4 regions of the Kumtagia sp. genome follow, and region 2 is predicted to be linked to each of the others. Evidence: riboswitches for the same ligand, from Rfam matches in the RefSeq annotation. Region 2 holds a riboswitch; each other region holds the start of a gene.
The links. A riboswitch is a leader RNA that binds a small molecule or an ion and turns the genes downstream of it on or off. The one in region 2 is predicted to bind cobalamin.

Region 1 (4,204 bases), on a different contig from region 2:
CGATTCTTCGCCGGCTTGGCTTCGCCGCTGCGATGCGTGAGACCGTGCTTTTGCCACGGATACGGATTCCGGCGCGAGCCGACCGCGACGCAGCTCAGCCGCCGGCCTGCTTGCGGTGATCCGGTTGCAGGCAAGCATCAGTCTCGTCGCAGGTGAAGCGCGACGCCCTGTCCCCCTCTCTTTCCTGTGTCGGGTCGTCTCGGACGCCGTCCGGCTCGCCGGCTGGATGGCAGGCGCAGGGCGGACGAGCCGCCGCGCTGCCGGCCACCTTGCGCAAAAAACGCAGCATCATGCCGCCCGCTCCCATGAGGGGAACGGATCGGGCAGGTCGCGCCAGCGGGCCGGCATGAAGCCGGTTTCGGCGACGAGGCAGGCGTCCAGCTCCGCCCTGATCGCCTTCTCGTCCATCGGGTCGCAGCCAATGAAGACGATCTCCTGGCGCCGGTCGCCCCATACCGGATCGAGATAGGGCCGCATCGCGGCGCGCCATTCGGGATGGTCGGGCCATTGGTCCTTCGGCACGGCGGCCCACCACAGTCCGCGCTTGCCCGTCCGCACCAGCGCGCCGGCCTGGCTGAGCTCGCCGACATGGTGCGGACGGGTCGCCAGCCAGAAAAAACCCTTGGCGCGCACCACCCCCGGCCAGGGCCGGTTGACGAAAGCCTTCAGCCTCACTGGGTCGAAAGGCCGGCGTGCGCGGTAGACGAAGGAGCGGATGCCGTATTCCTCCGTCTCCGGGACGTGGTCGCCGAAACCGTTCAGCTCCTTGAACCACAGCGGATGCTGCTGCGCCTTTTCGAGGTCGAAGCGGCCAGTGTCGAGCACCTGATCGAGCCCGACTCTGCCGAAATCGGTTTCGACCAGCGCGGCGTCCGGGTTGAGCGCGCGGACGATCTTGCGCGCAAGGTCGAGATCGTGCGGGGCGGCTTCCGAGACCTTGTTGAGCACGATCACGTCGGCGAATTCGATCTGCTCCACCAGAAGATCGACCAGCGCGCGGTCGTCCCCGGCGCCGGCCGTCTCGCCGCGATCGCGCAGAAAATCCTGCGAGGAGTAGTCCTTGAGCAGGCTCGCCGCGTCGACGACCGTGACCATCGTGTCGAGCCGGGCGACGTCCGACAGGCTGTCGCCGTTGTCGTCGCGGAAATCGAAGGTGGTGGCGACCGGCAGAGGCTCGGCGATTCCTGTGCCCTCGATCAGCAGATAGTCGAAGCGGTCTTGCTCGCACAGCCGGCGCACCTCCTTCAAAAGGTCGTCGCGCAGCGTGCAGCAGATGCAGCCATTGGTCATCTCCACCAGCTGCTCTTCCGTGCGCGAAAGATTCGCGCCGCCGTCGCGCACCAGCGCGGCGTCGATGTTCACCTCGCTCATGTCGTTGACGATGACGGCGACGCGCCGGCCTTCGCGGTTGTTGAGCACGTGGTTGAGCAGCGTCGTCTTGCCGGCGCCGAGGAAGCCGGAGAGGACGGTGACGGGAAGGCGTTTCGTCGGCTTGGCTGCGTCGGGCATGTTTTTGGGATCCGTTCGGAGCTGGGGGATGCATCCGGCCCGAGTGCCCGGGCCGGATGCGGACGATCGCTTGGGAGGAACGACCATTCGTCCCGGCGAGGTATTCGCATTCGCCGGAATAGTAACGTAATAACATAACAAATCGGGAGAGCAAGCCCGCCATTTCGCCGGCGTCGCTGGAGACGCAGCCGAAGTCGCATTCTCGCGGGACGCCGGCCGCGCCCTCTGGTCTGATGATCCCCGTTCAAGGTGCCCTTCGGCGACAGGCCGCAGGGAGAATTGGGAAGCCGGTTTGATGCCGGCGCTGCCCCCGCAACGGTATCGAAGTTTTTCGTCTCGACGGGAGACCACTGGGCAAAGGCCCGGGAAGGTGTCGGGACGGGCCTGCCAAGGCCAGCTTCGGAGCCCGGAAACCAGCCTTGAAGCATCGGAACCCGACTGATCGCGGTGGGCGGTCAAGAGGCGGAAGCGCTCGGCCGGTCGCAACCCGACTGCCGTCGCCGATCCTCCTTCATCACCACCAGTTCAGTCCTTGCACCGTGAGGACAGGACATGGACGCACGCACCGAAATGCTGAGGATGATCCGACGCCGTCGCGACGGCTTCAGCCTGGAGCAGCCCTTCTACATCGACCCGGACTTCTTCAGGCTGGACATGGAGCTGGTCTGGTATCGCGACTGGCTGTTCGTCGGCCACGACTGCGAGATCGCCAAGCCGGGCAGCTTCTTCACCGTGCAGGTCGGCGACTATCCGGTGGTGATCGTGCGTGACCGCGAGGGGCGCATCCGCGCCTTCCACAATTCCTGCCGCCATCGCGGCAGCCGCGTCTGCAACGCCGAGCGCGGCATGTCGGCGCGGCTCGTCTGCCCCTACCACCAGTGGACCTACGACCTCGACGGAAAACTGCTGTTCGCGCGCCAGATGGCCGAGGGTTTCGACAAGGGCGCTTTCGGCCTCAAGCCGGTCGCCTGCGAAAGCGTCGGCGGCTACGTCTTCATCTGCCTCGCCGACGAGCCTGCCGATTTTGCGCCGTTCCGGGCGCTGATGCAGCCCTATTTCGCGCCGCACCGGCTGACCGAGGCGAAGATCGCCCACGAATCGACCATCGTCGAAAAAGGCAATTGGAAGCTCGTCTGGGAGAACAACCGCGAGTGCTATCACTGCGCCGGCAACCATCCGGAGCTGTGCAAGACCTTTCCGGAAGCCCCGACGGTCACCGGCGTCAACGGCGCCGAGAGCGACCCGGAGATGCTGGATCATTGGGCGAAATGCGAGGCGGCCGGCCTGCCGGCGCGCTTCCGCATCGACGCCGCCGGTCAGTACCGGGCCACCCGCGCGCCGCTGCTGCGCGACGCCGTCAGCTACACCATGACCGGCAAGCGGGCGGTGAGGAAGAGCCTGTCCGCGCAGGTGGCGGTCGAGCGCATCGGCACGCTGATGCTCTATCACTACCCGACGACCTGGAACCACATTCTCGGCGACCACGCCGTCACCTTCCGGGTGCTGCCGATCAACGCCACGGAAACGGCGGTCACCACCAAATGGCTGGTGCACAAGGACGCGGTCGAGGGCGTCGACTACGACCTGGCCGAACTCATCCATGTGTGGACCGAGACCAACGACCAGGACCGCCGCATCGTCGAGGAGAACGCCTTCGGCATCAAATCGCCGGCCTACGAGCCGGGGCCGTATTCCGAGCTGCACGAGGGCGGCGTCATCCAGTTCGTCGACTGGTACGCGCGCTTCATCGAGCCGCGGCTGGCCGAGGGCGGCAAGCCGGCGCTGCGCAGCGTCGCCTGACGGGAGGGGGAGATGAACGCCATGACCGATCTCGGCCTCTACCGCCACCTCGACGAGATGGCGCCGTGGAACGACCGGCTGCAGGTGCTGGAGGTGGTCGCCGTCACCGACGAGGCGCCGGACGTCAAGACCTTCACCTTCCGCTCCGACGCGCAGACCTGGTTCCGCTACAAGCCCGGCCAGTTCGTGACGCTGGAGCTGCCGGCGCCGGACGGCCCGCTGATGCGCACCTATACGCTGTCGTCGTCGCCGTCGCGGCCGTTCTCGATCGCCGTCACGGTCAAGGCGCAGGCGGGCAGCGTCGGCACGCGCTGGATGTTCGACCATTTCCTCCCCGGCATGCGCGTCAGGGCCTTCGGTCCCGTCGGGGATTTTTCGCACCACAACCATCCGGCGGCGAAATATCTGTTCATCTCAGCCGGCTCTGGCGTCACCCCGATGATGTCGATGCTGCGCTGGCTGAACGACTGCGCCCCATGGACCGACGTCGCCTTCGTCAACTGCGCCAGGCGGCCGGAGGAGATCATTTTTCGGAAGGAGCTGGAGCTGCTCGGCGGCCGCATGCCGGGCCTGTCGCTCGGCTTCCTCATCGAGGAGCGCTCCAGCCGCGAGAGCTGGTTCGGCCATATGGGCCGCATCGACGCGGTGCGGCTGCCGCTGCTTTCGCCCGACTTCCGCGAGCGCGAGGTGTTCTGCTGCGGCCCCGAGCCGTTCATGCGCGCGGTGCGCGACATGCTGGAAGCCGCCGGCTTCGACATGGCCCGCTATCATCAGGAGAGTTTTGGCGCGCCACCGGTCGAAGCCCTGCCGGCGCCCTTCGCCGACACGGCCGAAGGCGCTTCGGAAGGCGAGGCGGGGGCCTCGATACCCGTCCGCTTCAGCGTCTCCGGGGTGG
Region 2 (4,204 bases):
CGCCTTCGGCACCGCCACCGCCGCATCCGCCGCGCCATCGCCGCGCGCCAGCGCCGCGAGCCGCCGCACGAGCGCGTCCATATTGTCCGGTCCGCCTTCGCGGAAGAAGGCGAGCAGCGCGTCGAGTTCCCCGCGTGGCAGGGTGGAACACTCGACCAGCCGCTCGTCCTGTTCCCGGCATTCGCCGGGCAGCAGCGCGAGTCGGACATTTTTGGCCCGCGCCAGCGCGGCGACCTGGTCGCAGCCGTAGCGCCACCAGTCGTAGCCGCCGAGGATGCGTATCAGAATCACTTTGGCGTGCGCCGCGACCTTGTCCAGCCAGAGATCGACCGACATGGGGTGGCGAAGGTCGCGGAGTGCTGCGAGCCGCATCGAGGGCAGGGCGGCCTCGTCGCGCTTCCACGCCGCCGCGATGGCAGCCAGGTCGCTGTCGGTGAAGGACAGCGCCACGATGTCCGCCGGCTGTTGCGCCAGGTCGACCGGCTCGATCAGGTCGTCGAGCGATGCGGATGTCGTGGGCAGGATGTGCATGGCGCAGTCCTAGACCAAGCCGGCCGTTTGCCACAGCGGCGGTCCGTACTCCTCCACACCCCCCTCTGTCCTGAGCTTGTCGAATGGACCGGACATGTCCGGCCCATTCGACAAGCTCAGGACAGAGGGGGGTGCGAAGGAACGCGGCATTCCGTCAGCCCGCCAGAATCTTCTCAACCGCATTCCGGTCCAGCCCCTTCAACCCGATCACCACCAGGCGCGAGCGGCGGTCGTCGGCGGCGGTCCAGGCGCGATCGTAATAGTGGTTGACGCGCGGGCCGACCGCCTGGACGAGCAGCCTGAGCGGCTTGCCGTCGACGGCGACGAAACCCTTCAAGCGCAGCACGTTCTCGCTCTCGGCGGCGGCGGCGATGCGCCCGGCGAGATCGTCCGGGTCGGTCACCCCCGGCAGCTCGACGATGAAGGAATCGAAATCGTCGTGCTCGTGGTCGAGCTCGTCGTCGTGATGGGTTTTTCGATTCTCGATGTCGTCCTCGACGGCCAGGCCAAGGCCGAGCAGCACGGACGGATCGACACGGCCCTCGGCCGTCGGCACGACCTTCACGGCACGCGAAAGATGCGCGTCGATCAGGTTGCGGGCGGCGGCGGTCGCTTCGGCGTTCATGAGATCGCTCTTCGACAGGATGACGAGGTCGGCGCAGGCGACCTGGTCCTCGAACACCTCCTCGACCGGGTCGTCGTGGTCGAGCGTCCCGTCGGCGGCGCGCTGCGCGGCGAGCGCGTCCATGTCGGAGGCGACCTTGCCGGCGGCGAGCGCCGGGCCGTCGACCACGGCGACGACGCCGTCGACGGTCACGCGGCTCTTGACGCTTGGCCATTGGAAGGCCTGCACCAGCGGCTTCGGCAAGGCCAGGCCGGAGGTCTCGATGATGATGTGGTCGACCTTCGGTTCCATCGCCAGAATCCGGTCGAGCGCCGGCACGAAATCGTCGGCCACGGTGCAGCACAGGCAACCGTTCGCCAACTCGATGATGTTTTCCTCCGGGCAGGCCTCGACGCCGCAGCCCTTCAAAATCTCGCCGTCGATGCCGACGTCGCCGAACTCGTTGACGATCAGCGCCAGTCGCCGTCCGCCGGCGTTTTCCAGGATGTGGCGGATCATCGTCGTCTTGCCGGCGCCGAGGAAGCCGGTGACGACGGTGCAGGGGACGCGGTTGAGCGAAGCGGTCATGAAGGGTCCTCGAGGATGGCAAGGGGCGGGATGCGGGCGACCAGCCCGCGCTTGAGGCAATCGGGGCGGCCGCGCCAGGGCAGCAGGCCGTCGGTCGACGTCGCGAAGAGCAGGGCGCCGGCGACGAGGTCGGGCGCGTCGTCCTCCGTCAGGTCGCCGAACACGTAGCTCCAGCAGCCGTCGCGCAGCAGCGCGGCGCTGAGGCGGCGCTTGCAGTTGCCGAGGCATTCGGCCTGGCGCACGGCTACGCCGGTGCCTCGCGCCGTTTCGCGGACCTGGTTGCCGAGCAACTCGCCGGCGCGGGGCCGGGCGTCCGAGCCGGTGGCGTCGCGGCAGGACGAGCAGACGACGAGCGTCACGCCCTCGACCGGCGTGGCGGCGTCCTGCGACAGAAACGGTCCGATGGTCACGTCATACGGCTCCTCGTCCGGGTCACCCGCCGGACAGTGGGATTGCGATTCCGACGGCAGGTCTCCTGGCTCGCGGGTTGTCGCCCTCAGCCGCCTTCCCGGATCGCTCCAGTGGCTTTCGGCGCGGGCTTGCCGCCTACAGTTGCGGGGACAGCTGCGGATTCGGCCGGACGGCCTGACCGCATTCCCTCTTAGCCCTTCCCATTGCCGGGAAGGGAACCGTCGCCCGTGGTTTACGCTCCGGCGGCGGAGCCTGTCAACGCACCGCCGGGGCGCCGGCATCGCATTGCCGTTCCGCATGGTGCCGGCCGACGTTATCGGGCTTGCAAGCCACGCCGGCTCGACACATTTTTTAGGGGTGATGGGTAAAAACGGCACACCGGTCCGCTCGGACAGATCGCTCGACCGCTCCGGTTCGCGCGAGATCGACGATTTCGTGCGGCTGGCGCGGTCGATGGCGCAGGCCAAGACGGATGCCGGCGGGCGGCTGGTGCTGGCGCTCGACGCCACGATGAGCCGGCAGCCGACTTGGGACATGGCCTGCCGGCTGCAGGGCGAGATGTTCGACGCCGTCGGCAACAGCGGCGGGCTCGAGGTCCAGCTCGCCTATTTCCGCGGTTTCGGCGAATGCCGCGCCTCGCGCTTCGTGCGCGACACCGGATCGCTCAAGGATCTCATGACCAGGATCGACTGCCGCGCCGGCCACACCCAGATCGGCAAGATCCTCGCCCACGCCCTCAAGGAGACGGCGCGCCGCAAGGTGGATGCGCTGGTCTATATCGGCGACGCGATGGAGGAGGAGATCGACGGGCTCGCCGAGCAGGCCGGGCGGCTCGGCCTGCTCGGCGTGCCGGTCTTCGTGTTCCAGGAGGGGCGCGATCCCGCCGCCGAAAAGGCGTTCAAGGAAATGGCCCGGCTGTCGAAGGGCGCCTGGTTCCGCTTCGACCGGACCGCTGCCGCGACGCTTGCAAAGCTGCTGTCCTCGGTGGCTGTATTCGCGACCGGCGGGTTGAAGGCGCTGGAGGCGCGCAACCGGCCGGAGGACAGATTGCTGATCGAACACATGCGGGGTGAAGGATGAGCTATGTGATCGGCGGCCTGCTGGTCCTGCTGGTCGCCCTGGCCGCCGTGACCGGCTTCCTGAAATCGGACGCCGCCAAGCTGGCGCGCACGCTGCGCACCGCCGGTCCGATCGTGCTCGGGGTCTTCGGCCTGGTGCTGCTGCTGGTCGGGCGGTCGGGGATCGGCGGCTTTCTGATCTCGGCGGCTCTGGCATGGTACGGCGCGGCGCGGGTGCAGGCCGGGCGAAAGCCGAAAAGCCCCGGCAAACGCTCCAACGTCCGCACCGCCGCGCTCGAAATGGAACTGGACCACGACAGCGGGGCGCTCGACGGTCTGGTGCTTGCCGGCCGTCACGAGCAGCGCATGCTGAGCAGCATGACGCTGCGCGAGCTCCGGGATCTGCGGGACGACCTCGCCGACGATCCGGAGAGCCGCCAGCTACTGGAGACGTATCTTGACGGCCGCTTTCCCATCTGGCGCGAAAACGCGAAGGCGGACGACGGCGACGGGGAGCGAGCTGCGCCACGTGCGGGCGCCATGACTAAGCAGGAGGCCTACAAGATCCTTGGTCTTGAAGCGGGGGCCTCCCCGGCGGATATCCGCAAGGCGCATCGCCGCCTGATGCAGCGCCTGCACCCCGACCTCGGCGGGACGTCGTTCCTCGCGGCGCGGATCAACGAAGCCAAGGATGTCCTTCTCGCCAATCACCACTAACTCTCCCGATACGAACTACAACTTCGGAAATACGTGTTCTCAGTTCTGGACGGCGTAGCAGCCGATGTTCTGCTTCTTGAGCTGCCCGCAGGCCTTCCAGGCGGCCGCCTTGGTGTCGAAGCCGGCGAAGCGGACGCGGTGGTAGGTGACGCCGTCCTTGTAGAAGGGAACGGTGTAGCCGGACGTCGAGGCGAGCACGGACGGAGCCTTGCGCGCCGTCGTTTCGAGCATGGCGGTCGCTTCCACCTTGCTCGGCGAGGAGGCCACCTGAATGACCCAGCCCTCCGGCTCGACG
Region 3 (4,204 bases), on a different contig from region 2:
ATTCTCGGGATTTTTCAGACGAACGAGCTCGGGTAAGATCGTCTTCTTCAGGGAGGACGGACATATGAGCCTGCGCGGAAGCTGTCACTGCAAGGCGACGGTGTTCGAAGTGACGGAGGCCCCGACCACGGTCACGCGCTGCACCTGTTCGCTGTGCTCGAAACGCGGCGCGCTCTGGGCCTATTACCAGCCGCCGCAGTTCCGGCTGCTGACGCCGCGCGAAAATGTCGCGACCTATCAGTGGGGCTCCAGGACCATAAAACACCATTTCTGTCCGGTCTGCGGCTGCGGCACCTTCACCGACACGCCTGATTTCACCAGCGGCGAGCCGGACTTCGACAACCCGCGCGTCAGCATCAATGCGCGCCTGCTCGACGATTTCGACCTCGACGCCGTCGAGGTTGTGGTGATCGACGGCAAGAACCTCTGGTAGCAGGCCGGCCGGTTCCGGATTTCGCCGCAATTCATGCTAAAAGGACGAGAAGGGATTCGTGCCGGCCGCCGGCCGGTTTGTGAGGGATTTATATCAGCATGAAGAGCAAGATCGTCGCCGTCGTGGCCGCCGCCGCGTTGCTTGGGGCCTGCACCACCGACCCTTATACCGGCGAGCAGAAGATCTCGAATACGGCGGGCGGCGCGGCGCTGGGCGCCGGCCTCGGCGCGCTGGCCGGCATGGCCGTCGGCGGCAGCAGGGTGGCGCAGCGCAACGCGGTGCTGATCGGCGCGGGCGTCGGCGCGCTGGCCGGCGGCGCCATCGGCGCCACCATGGACAAGAACGAGTCGGAACTGCGCGCGCAGCTCCAGGGCACCGGCGTCAGCGTCACCCGCGTCGGCGACCAGGTCATCCTCAACATGCCCTCCGACATCACATTCGGCATCGATCAGGATGCGATCAGACCGAATTTCTACCCGGTGCTGAATTCCGTCGCGATCGTGCTCAAGCGTTACCGGCAGACCATTGTCGACGTCTACGGCCATACCGATTCGACCGGCAGCGACAGCCACAATTTCGACCTGTCGCAGCGCCGCGCGCTGGCCGTCGCCAACTATCTCGGCGCCCAGGGCGTCGACGAACGCCGCTTCGCCGTCACCGGCTTCGGCAAGACCAGGCCGATCGCCTCCAATGCCACCGACTCGGGCAGGGCGCAGAACCGGCGCGTCGAGATCCAGATCTCGCCGCTCACCGAATAGCGTTCAAGCCCGTCCACCCGGAGAAGTTCCAGAAAGCTGACTGTTTCGGCAGATGCACCAGGCGTGCGTCTGCCGATCACGTCATGGCGTGTCCGCCGCCGCATCCGGAGGGTGCGCTTTCCGCCCGCGGCAGCCGGAAGCTGTGGAGGCGGACGCCTCCTCCCGGAGATCGCCTTGACGAGGCGGTGTCGCCGGCACTAAGTGTCGCGCGACGGTTCCCCAAAGGCATGACCCAGGGGATCAAAAGGGAAGCCGGTGTGAAACCGGCGCTGCCCCCGCAACTGTAAGCGGATGCCGATCGTCCTTGCGGTGCCGGAAGGCACCGGGCCACTGCGACTACCGCGGGAAGGCCGATGGTCGGAGACAATCCGCGAGCCAGGAGACCTGCCGTCGCAATTTGGTCCAATGTCCGGGCGGGGATGCCCGAGAAAGGATAATTGATGGCGTGCATCTTTTTGCCGTGCGGCGGTTCGACCGGCCGCGTCCATTTCTTCACACCCTGATTCTTCGAGCCAGTCTCGTCGCGTTTTTGCCGCATCGCGAGGCGCCGTCCATTGCGCGCCGGCTGCCGGCGCTCCCTCCCGATTTCCAGAAAGGTCATGTCATGCTGAAAAAGACCCTCCATCTGTCGCTGCTCGCCGCCGCGTCCATCGTCTGGACGCTGCCGGCCTCCGCCGAAGGCACCGCCTATCCGCTGACGCTGCAGAATTGCGGCCGCGAGATCACCATCGAGCATGCGCCGGAGCGCGTGGTCTCGATCGGGCAGAGCACCACGGAAATCCTCTACCTGCTCGGGCTGGTCGACAAGGTCGCCGGCACTGCTGTGTGGATCGGCCCGGTCATCGCCGGCTACGAGGAGGTCAACGCCAAGGTCGAGCGGCTGGCCGACAACGATCCGAGCTTCGAGAGCGTCGTCGGCAGGAAGCCGGATCTGGTGACGGCGCAGTTCCAGTGGCATGTCGGGCCGGAAGGCATCGTCGCCAAGCCGGAGCAGTTCGAGGAGCTGAAGATCCCGGTCTACACGTCGCCGGCCGACTGCGCCGGCAAGGACAATTCCGGCGGCGGCGACGGCGTGCGCACGGAAAAATTCACGATGGATCTCATCTACCGCGAGATCACCGAACTCGCGCAGATATTCGACGTGCAGGACAAGGGCGAGAAACTGGTCGCCGAACTCAAGGCGCGCGAGGAAGCCGCCAGGCGGAAGATCGCCTCGCTTGAGGGAAAGCTGTCGGCCGTCTTCTGGTTCTCCAGCGCCGAGCTCGACATCGACCCCTATGTCGCCGGCAGGAACGGCGCGCCGGGCTACATCATGTCGACGCTCGGCATCAGAAACGTGATCGAGAGCGACGAAGAGTGGCCGACGGTCGGCTGGGAGACGATCGCGAAGGCCAATCCATCGGTGATCGTCGCCGGCAAGATGGAACGCCGCCGCTTTCCCGCCGACGACCACGAGGTCAAGCTCAATTTCCTGAAGTCCGACCCGGTCACCAGCCTGATGCCGGCGGTCACCGGCGGCCACGTCGTCGTCATGGACGCGCAGGCCATGAACCCGACGATCCGCACCATCGAGGGGATCGAGACACTGGCCGAGGCCCTGGAGAAGGCCGGGATCGCCCAGTGAGGCGTCCTGCAGCGACGGCGCGGCTGGGCTTCGTTCTCGCCGCGCCCCTGATCCTGGTGACGGCGCTTGCCCTGGGGGCGGCGATCGGCGAGACGTCCATCGACCTGGACGTCGTCGCCAAATCGGTCGCCAACCGCCTCTGGGACGCCGGTTATGCCGTCGACCCGATCGATGAGGGCATCGTCTGGAACTATCGCCTCAGCCGGGCGATCGTCGCCTGCTGCTGCGGCGTGGCGCTCGCCCTCAGCGGGGTCGTGCTGCAGGCGCTGCTGCGCAATGCGCTGGCCGATCCCTACATCCTCGGCATCTCGGCCGGCGCGTCGACCGGGGCCGTGGCGGTCGCAATCCTCGGCTTCGGCGCCGGCATGCTGTCCCTGTCGCTCGGCGCTTTCGTCGGCGCGCTGGTGGCATTCGGGCTGATCACGCTTCTGGCGCTGCGTGCCGGAAGCGGTCCCGGCGCGATCATTCTGGCCGGCGTCGCCGGCTCGCAACTGTTCAACGCGATCACCTCGCTGATCGTGACGCGCTCGGCCAATGCCGAACAGGCGCGCGGCATCATGTACTGGCTGCTCGGAAACCTGTCGGGCGTGCGCTGGGACGATGCCTGGCTGGCAGTGCCCGCCGCCCTGCTGGGGCTGCTGGTCTGCCTGTTTCACGCCCGCGCCCTCGACGCCTTCACTTTCGGAGCGGAATCGGCCGCGTCGCTGGGCATTTCGGTGCGGCGCGTGCAGGCGGTGCTGATCTCGGTCGCGGCGCTGATGACGGCGGTGATGGTCAGCATCGTCGGCTCGATCGGTTTCGTCGGGCTGGTGATCCCGCATGCGGCGCGGCTTCTGGTAGGCGTCCGCCACGGCGTGCTGCTGCCGGTGTCGGCGCTGACCGGCGCCGTCTTCATGGTCGTCGCGGATGTCGTCTCGCGCACCATCATTCCCGGCCAGGTCGTGCCGATAGGGGTGATCACCGCGCTGGTCGGGGCGCCGGCCTTCGCCCTCATCCTCATTCGCGGGAGGCATGCGCAATGACCATCCAGGCGCGCGGTGTCGTGTGGCGGGCAGGCGGGCGGCCGATCATCGACGAGATCGCGCTCGACGTCGTCGAGCACGAGTTCCTCGGCATCGTCGGACCGAACGGGTCGGGCAAGACCAGCCTGATGGCGCTGATGTCGGGCCTGCGGGCGCCGCATGCCGGCACCGTGGCGCTGGCCGGACGCAGCCTGCGCCATTTCACCCGCCGCGAGATCGCGCGCCGCATCGCATTCGTCGAGCAGCAGGCGGAGACGGCCGAGCGCATCACCGCGCGGCAGGCCGTCGAGCTCGGGCGCACGCCCCATCTCAGCGCCCTGTCGCCGTGGCAGGCGAAGGACGACGACATCGTCGATACGGCGCTGGC
Region 4 (4,204 bases), on a different contig from region 2:
GTCCTCCTCGAGCACGGTGGTACCGAAGGCGACGATGTTGTCGAGGTCGGCACCGGGCTCTTCGAGCGCTTCCGGCAGGAACAGCCATTCGGCGGTGAGCTCGGTCAGTTCCGGGCCGAGCGGCACCAGCCGCACCGTGCGCACATAGTCGACATGGCCGACGACGAACATGGACGGCAGGTTCATGGCATAGCTCTGGCCGGCGGTGCGCTCGCGCTCCGACAGCCCTGCGAAGGTGTGGCGCAGCGCCCGCCCGTCATGCGACCAGGTCTCGGCGCCGGCGCGCAGGCCCCCGGCATATTGCGGCTCGTCATTGTCGGCATGCAGCGCCCATTGCGGATCGTCATGGCGCGCCATCAGCCCGCGGCCGTAGATCGGCACCAGCGCCGACAGGTGCTTGTGCACGCCGGGGCAGTGCAGGCATTCGTTGAAGTTCTCCCAGAATATCTTCCAGTTGCAGGCCATCACCTTGGTGAAGACATGGCCGGTCACCAGACCTTCCAGCGGCCAGTTGGTCAAATCGCCCGAATCGCGGTCGAATGCGGAAGCGGCCGTGCCGGCGGGCTCGGGCGAGAGATTGACGAAGACGAAGCCGCGCCACAGCGACAGCGCCACCGGGTAGAGCGGATAGTCGGCCTTGTCGAAGCCTTCGGGCAGCGACTTCGACGGCACGCGCACCAGATCGCCGCGCAGCGAATAGGACCAGGCGTGGTAGGGACAGGTGAGCAGCCGCGCCTTGAGCCGACCTTCGCTTCCGCGGCAGAGCTGCGAGCCGCGGTGGCGGCAGGTGTTGTGGAAGGCCTGCAACTCGCCGTGCTCGTCGCGCAGCACCAGCACCTGCTGCGAGCCGATGGTGAAGACCCGGTAGGCAAGCGGCTGCGACAGGTCAGCTTCGCGGCAGACCATTATCCAGTCGCGGTACCAGATCGCTTCGAGGTCGCGCTGGTATTCCGCGGGGTCCCAGTAGGCGGAGGACGGCAGGGTCGGCTCGGCCGACGGCAGGCCGTTGTAAGGATCGCTCTTCACCGATTCAGGGGTCATCGCGCACTCCATTTGCATGAGCGGACACTTCGCATCGGGCTTTGTCAACCGTGCCGGGGCGACTTGCTTTTCCAGGCAGCGCCGGGCGATTGTGCCGCGAAGGGCGCCAGGGTGTCCTATCGCGGAGTACGGTCGCATGAAGCCCCGCTTGATGGCGTTGACCGAGGAAATGGTGGCGCGCTGCCACCGAGATATCGCCGATTCCGGTCAGGAGCCGGGCCTCGGCTATCTCGACGAGGACGACTATGCGCAACTCCTCGGTGCCACGATGGCGGAGCGGCCGGCCGGACCGCTGTGGCTGTTCGCCTATGGCTCGCTGATCTGGAAGCCGGAGATCGAGCATGTGGAGGAGTGCGTCGCCACCGCGCGCGGTTATCACCGCGCCTTCTGCATTCACCAGACCCGCTGGCGCGGCACGCTGGAGCAGCCGGGATTGATGATGGGTCTCATGCCCGGCGGCCAATGCGGAGGCGTCGCCTTCAGGCTGCCGGATGGCGATCCGGCGGAGATGGTCTCCAGGCTGATCCGCCGCGAGATGACCGCAAAGCCTTCCACCTACCTGCCGACCTGGCTGAAGCTCCATACCGCCGGCGGGCCGCTTGCCGCGCTTGGCTTCGCCGTCAACCCGAAGGGCCGGACGTTTGCCGGCAAGCGAAGCGACGCGGAAGTGGCGCGCATCCTGGCCCGGGCCTGCGGCCATCTCGGCTCCGGCGCCGACTATCTGTTCCACACCGTGCGCAACCTCGAAACGCGCGGCATCCATGACCGCCGCCTGTGGCGGCTGCAGGAGTTGGTGGCAGCCGAACTCGCGGCCGTCCGATAGCGATTCCGCGACCGGGCCGGCTGTGCGATGTCGGATTCGGATTTGCAGCGGCGCTGGTTTGCGCCTATTGTCGCGGCCGTCGTCGGTTCCGCGAGGAACCAAAAGGGAATGCGGTGCGGGCGTCTCGCCCAAGGCCGCGGCTGCCCCCGCAACTGTAAGCGGCGAGCCTACCCCGAATGCCACTGAGGCTTTTGTCTCGGGAAGGCGGGGCAAGGCGAGAACCCGCGAGCCAGGAGACCTGCCGGCGACATTCGTGCATCAAGGGCCCTCGGGTGGAGGGCGGAAGGGACTTGCAAATGAATACGGTTTCGACTTCGCTGGGCGTTCCGGTCTCGGCTTCCTCGCGCGCCATTCAGCTCGCGCTTGCCGGGTTTCTCGGCATCTTCATCGTCGGCTTCGTCGGCTTCTCGCATATGGAGGCGGCGCACAACGCGGCGCATGACTACCGTCACTCGATGGCCTTTCCCTGCCACTGACGGGAGCGTGACATGACCTTTCTTCGCAACGTCGTGCTGGTCGCGGCGGCGGCAGGGCTTTTGGCAAGCCTCGTCATGACCGCGCTCCAGGCCTATTCCACCGTGCCGCTGATCCTGAAGGCGGAAACCTTCGAGAGCGCCGGCGAGGTCACAGGCCACGATCACGGCGCGCCCGCTGCTGCGGAAGCTACCGGCACCGAAGCCGTGCCGGCCGCCGCCGAGGCGCATTCCCATGGCGAGGAGGCGTGGGCTCCGGCCGACGGTTTCGAGCGCTTCTTCTTCAACTTCCTTGCAAACGTGCTGAGCGGCATCGGCTTCGCGCTGATCCTGGTGGCCGCGTCGGAGTTCGCCGGCGGCATTTCGGGCTGGCGCTCGGGAATTCTCTGGGGCTTTGCCGGCTTCGCCGTGTTCACATTGGCGCCCGGCCTTGGCCTGCCGCCGGAACTGCCGGCCATGCCGGCGGCCGATCTCGCCGCGCGCCAGGTCTGGTGGATCGGCACGGTGTTGGCGACGGCGGCCGGCCTCGCCCTGATCGCCTTTCGCGGCACGGTCGCGCTGTCGATCCTCGGCGTGGCGCTGATCGTCGCCCCGCATGTCATCGGCGCGCCGCAGCCGGAAAGCCACGATTCACCCATTCCCGCCGACCTGCACCACCAGTTCGTGGTCGCCACCACGGTGACCAACCTGATCTTCTGGGCGCTGCTCGGCGGCCTGGTCGGCGCCGTGCGCTCGCGCTTTTTCGGCTCGGCCAGTGAGGCGCGCGGCCAGCTTGCCTGAACGCGGCCGGCTGACCTTCGTCCTCGGCGGGGCGCGCTCCGGCAAGAGCAGCCACGCCGAGGCGCGGGTCACGGCGCTTCCGGCGCCGTGGACCTATATCGCCACGGCGCAGGCCTTCGACGACGAGATGGCGGAGCGCATCGCGCGGCACCGCGCCCGCCGCGAGGCCGGATGGGAAACGGTCGACGCGCCGCTCGATCTGGCCGGAGCCCTCGAGGCGGTTACGGATGGGCGGCCCGTGCTGGTCGACTGCCTGACGCTGTGGCTGTCGAACCATATGCTCGCCGATCATGACGTCGAGGGCGAAAGCCGCCGCCTGGCGGACCTGCTGGCGCGGCCCCGCGGCCCCTGGTTCGTCGTCTCCAACGAGGTCGGCCTCGGCATCGTGCCGGACAACGCGCTCGCCCGGCGCTTTCGCGATGCGGCCGGGCGGCTCAATCAGAAGGTGGCAGCCGTGGCCGACGAGGTGCTGTTCATGGCGGCCGGGCTGCCGATGCGGGTGAAGTGAGATGAAGGCGATCGACGACGCGCAGGCCGAGCGCCACAAGGCCAAGATGACCAAGCGCAAGGCCGTTCAGGACGCGGAGGTCGCGACCAAGACGGTCGAGAAGGGGCTGCTCATCGTCAACACCGGGCCGGGCAAGGGCAAGACCACGGCCGCCTTCGGTCTGGCGTTGCGCATGCTGGGCCACGGCCGCCGCGTCGGCATCGTGCAATTCGTCAAGGGCGCCTGGCACACCGGCGAGCGGGCCGCTTTCGCGGCCTTCGGCGACAAGGTGGTGTGGCATTCGATGGGCGAAGGCTTCACCTGGGAAACGCAGGATCTTCGGCGCGATGTGACAGCGGCCGAAGCCGCCTGGGCGAAGGCACGGGAACTCATGGCCGATCCGACGATCGGCCTCGTCGTGCTCGACGAACTCAACATCGCACTGCGCTACGATTATCTCGATCTCGACTCGGTCGTCGCGGCGCTTAAGGCGCGGCGCGGCGGGCTGCATGTGGTGGTGACCGGCCGCAACGCCAAGCCGGCGCTGGTCGAGGCCGCGGACCTGGTCACCGAGATGGGCGCGACCAAGCACCACTTCGC

Region 1: linked by a shared signal. The riboswitch ahead of AC5JDC_RS03890 (aromatic ring-hydroxylating oxygenase subunit alpha) and the one ahead of AC5JDC_RS13575 (DUF1636 family protein) in region 2 are both predicted to bind cobalamin.
Region 3: linked by a shared signal. The riboswitch ahead of AC5JDC_RS04170 (ABC transporter substrate-binding protein) and the one ahead of AC5JDC_RS13575 (DUF1636 family protein) in region 2 are both predicted to bind cobalamin.
Region 4: linked by a shared signal. The riboswitch ahead of AC5JDC_RS20940 (CbtB domain-containing protein) and the one ahead of AC5JDC_RS13575 (DUF1636 family protein) in region 2 are both predicted to bind cobalamin.

The regions. Positions count from the first base shown of each region.
Region 1 is NZ_JCACER010000009.1:52,580-56,783, forward strand. Features, by position in the region: gene zigA (zinc metallochaperone GTPase ZigA) at 289-1,509, opposite strand; cobalamin riboswitch at 1,740-1,945, shown strand; gene AC5JDC_RS03890 (aromatic ring-hydroxylating oxygenase subunit alpha) at 2,062-3,309, shown strand; gene AC5JDC_RS03895 (FAD-binding oxidoreductase) at 3,331-4,204, shown strand, end outside.
Region 2 is NZ_JCACER010000036.1:24,629-28,832, reverse strand. Features, by position in the region: gene AC5JDC_RS13585 (cobaltochelatase subunit CobN) at 1-531, opposite strand, end outside; gene cobW (cobalamin biosynthesis protein CobW) at 686-1,723, opposite strand; gene AC5JDC_RS13575 (DUF1636 family protein) at 1,720-2,133, opposite strand; cobalamin riboswitch at 2,172-2,372, opposite strand; gene AC5JDC_RS13570 (VWA domain-containing protein) at 2,495-3,214, shown strand; gene AC5JDC_RS13565 (DnaJ domain-containing protein) at 3,211-3,909, shown strand; gene AC5JDC_RS13560 (serine hydrolase) at 3,949-4,204, opposite strand, start outside.
Region 3 is NZ_JCACER010000009.1:110,194-114,397, forward strand. Features, by position in the region: gene AC5JDC_RS04160 (GFA family protein) at 65-433, shown strand; gene AC5JDC_RS04165 (YiaD family glycine zipper/OmpA-like lipoprotein) at 532-1,191, shown strand; cobalamin riboswitch at 1,387-1,597, shown strand; partial or broken gene AC5JDC_RS04170 (ABC transporter substrate-binding protein) at 1,874-2,815, shown strand; gene AC5JDC_RS04175 (FecCD family ABC transporter permease) at 2,812-3,837, shown strand; gene AC5JDC_RS04180 (ABC transporter ATP-binding protein) at 3,834-4,204, shown strand, end outside.
Region 4 is NZ_JCACER010000076.1:233,019-237,222, reverse strand. Features, by position in the region: gene AC5JDC_RS20950 (aromatic ring-hydroxylating oxygenase subunit alpha) at 1-1,041, opposite strand, end outside; gene AC5JDC_RS20945 (gamma-glutamylcyclotransferase) at 1,178-1,864, shown strand; cobalamin riboswitch at 1,931-2,124, shown strand; gene AC5JDC_RS20940 (CbtB domain-containing protein) at 2,161-2,340, shown strand; gene AC5JDC_RS20935 (CbtA family protein) at 2,353-3,117, shown strand; gene cobU (bifunctional adenosylcobinamide kinase/adenosylcobinamide-phosphate guanylyltransferase) at 3,110-3,625, shown strand; gene cobO (cob(I)yrinic acid a,c-diamide adenosyltransferase) at 3,627-4,204, shown strand, end outside.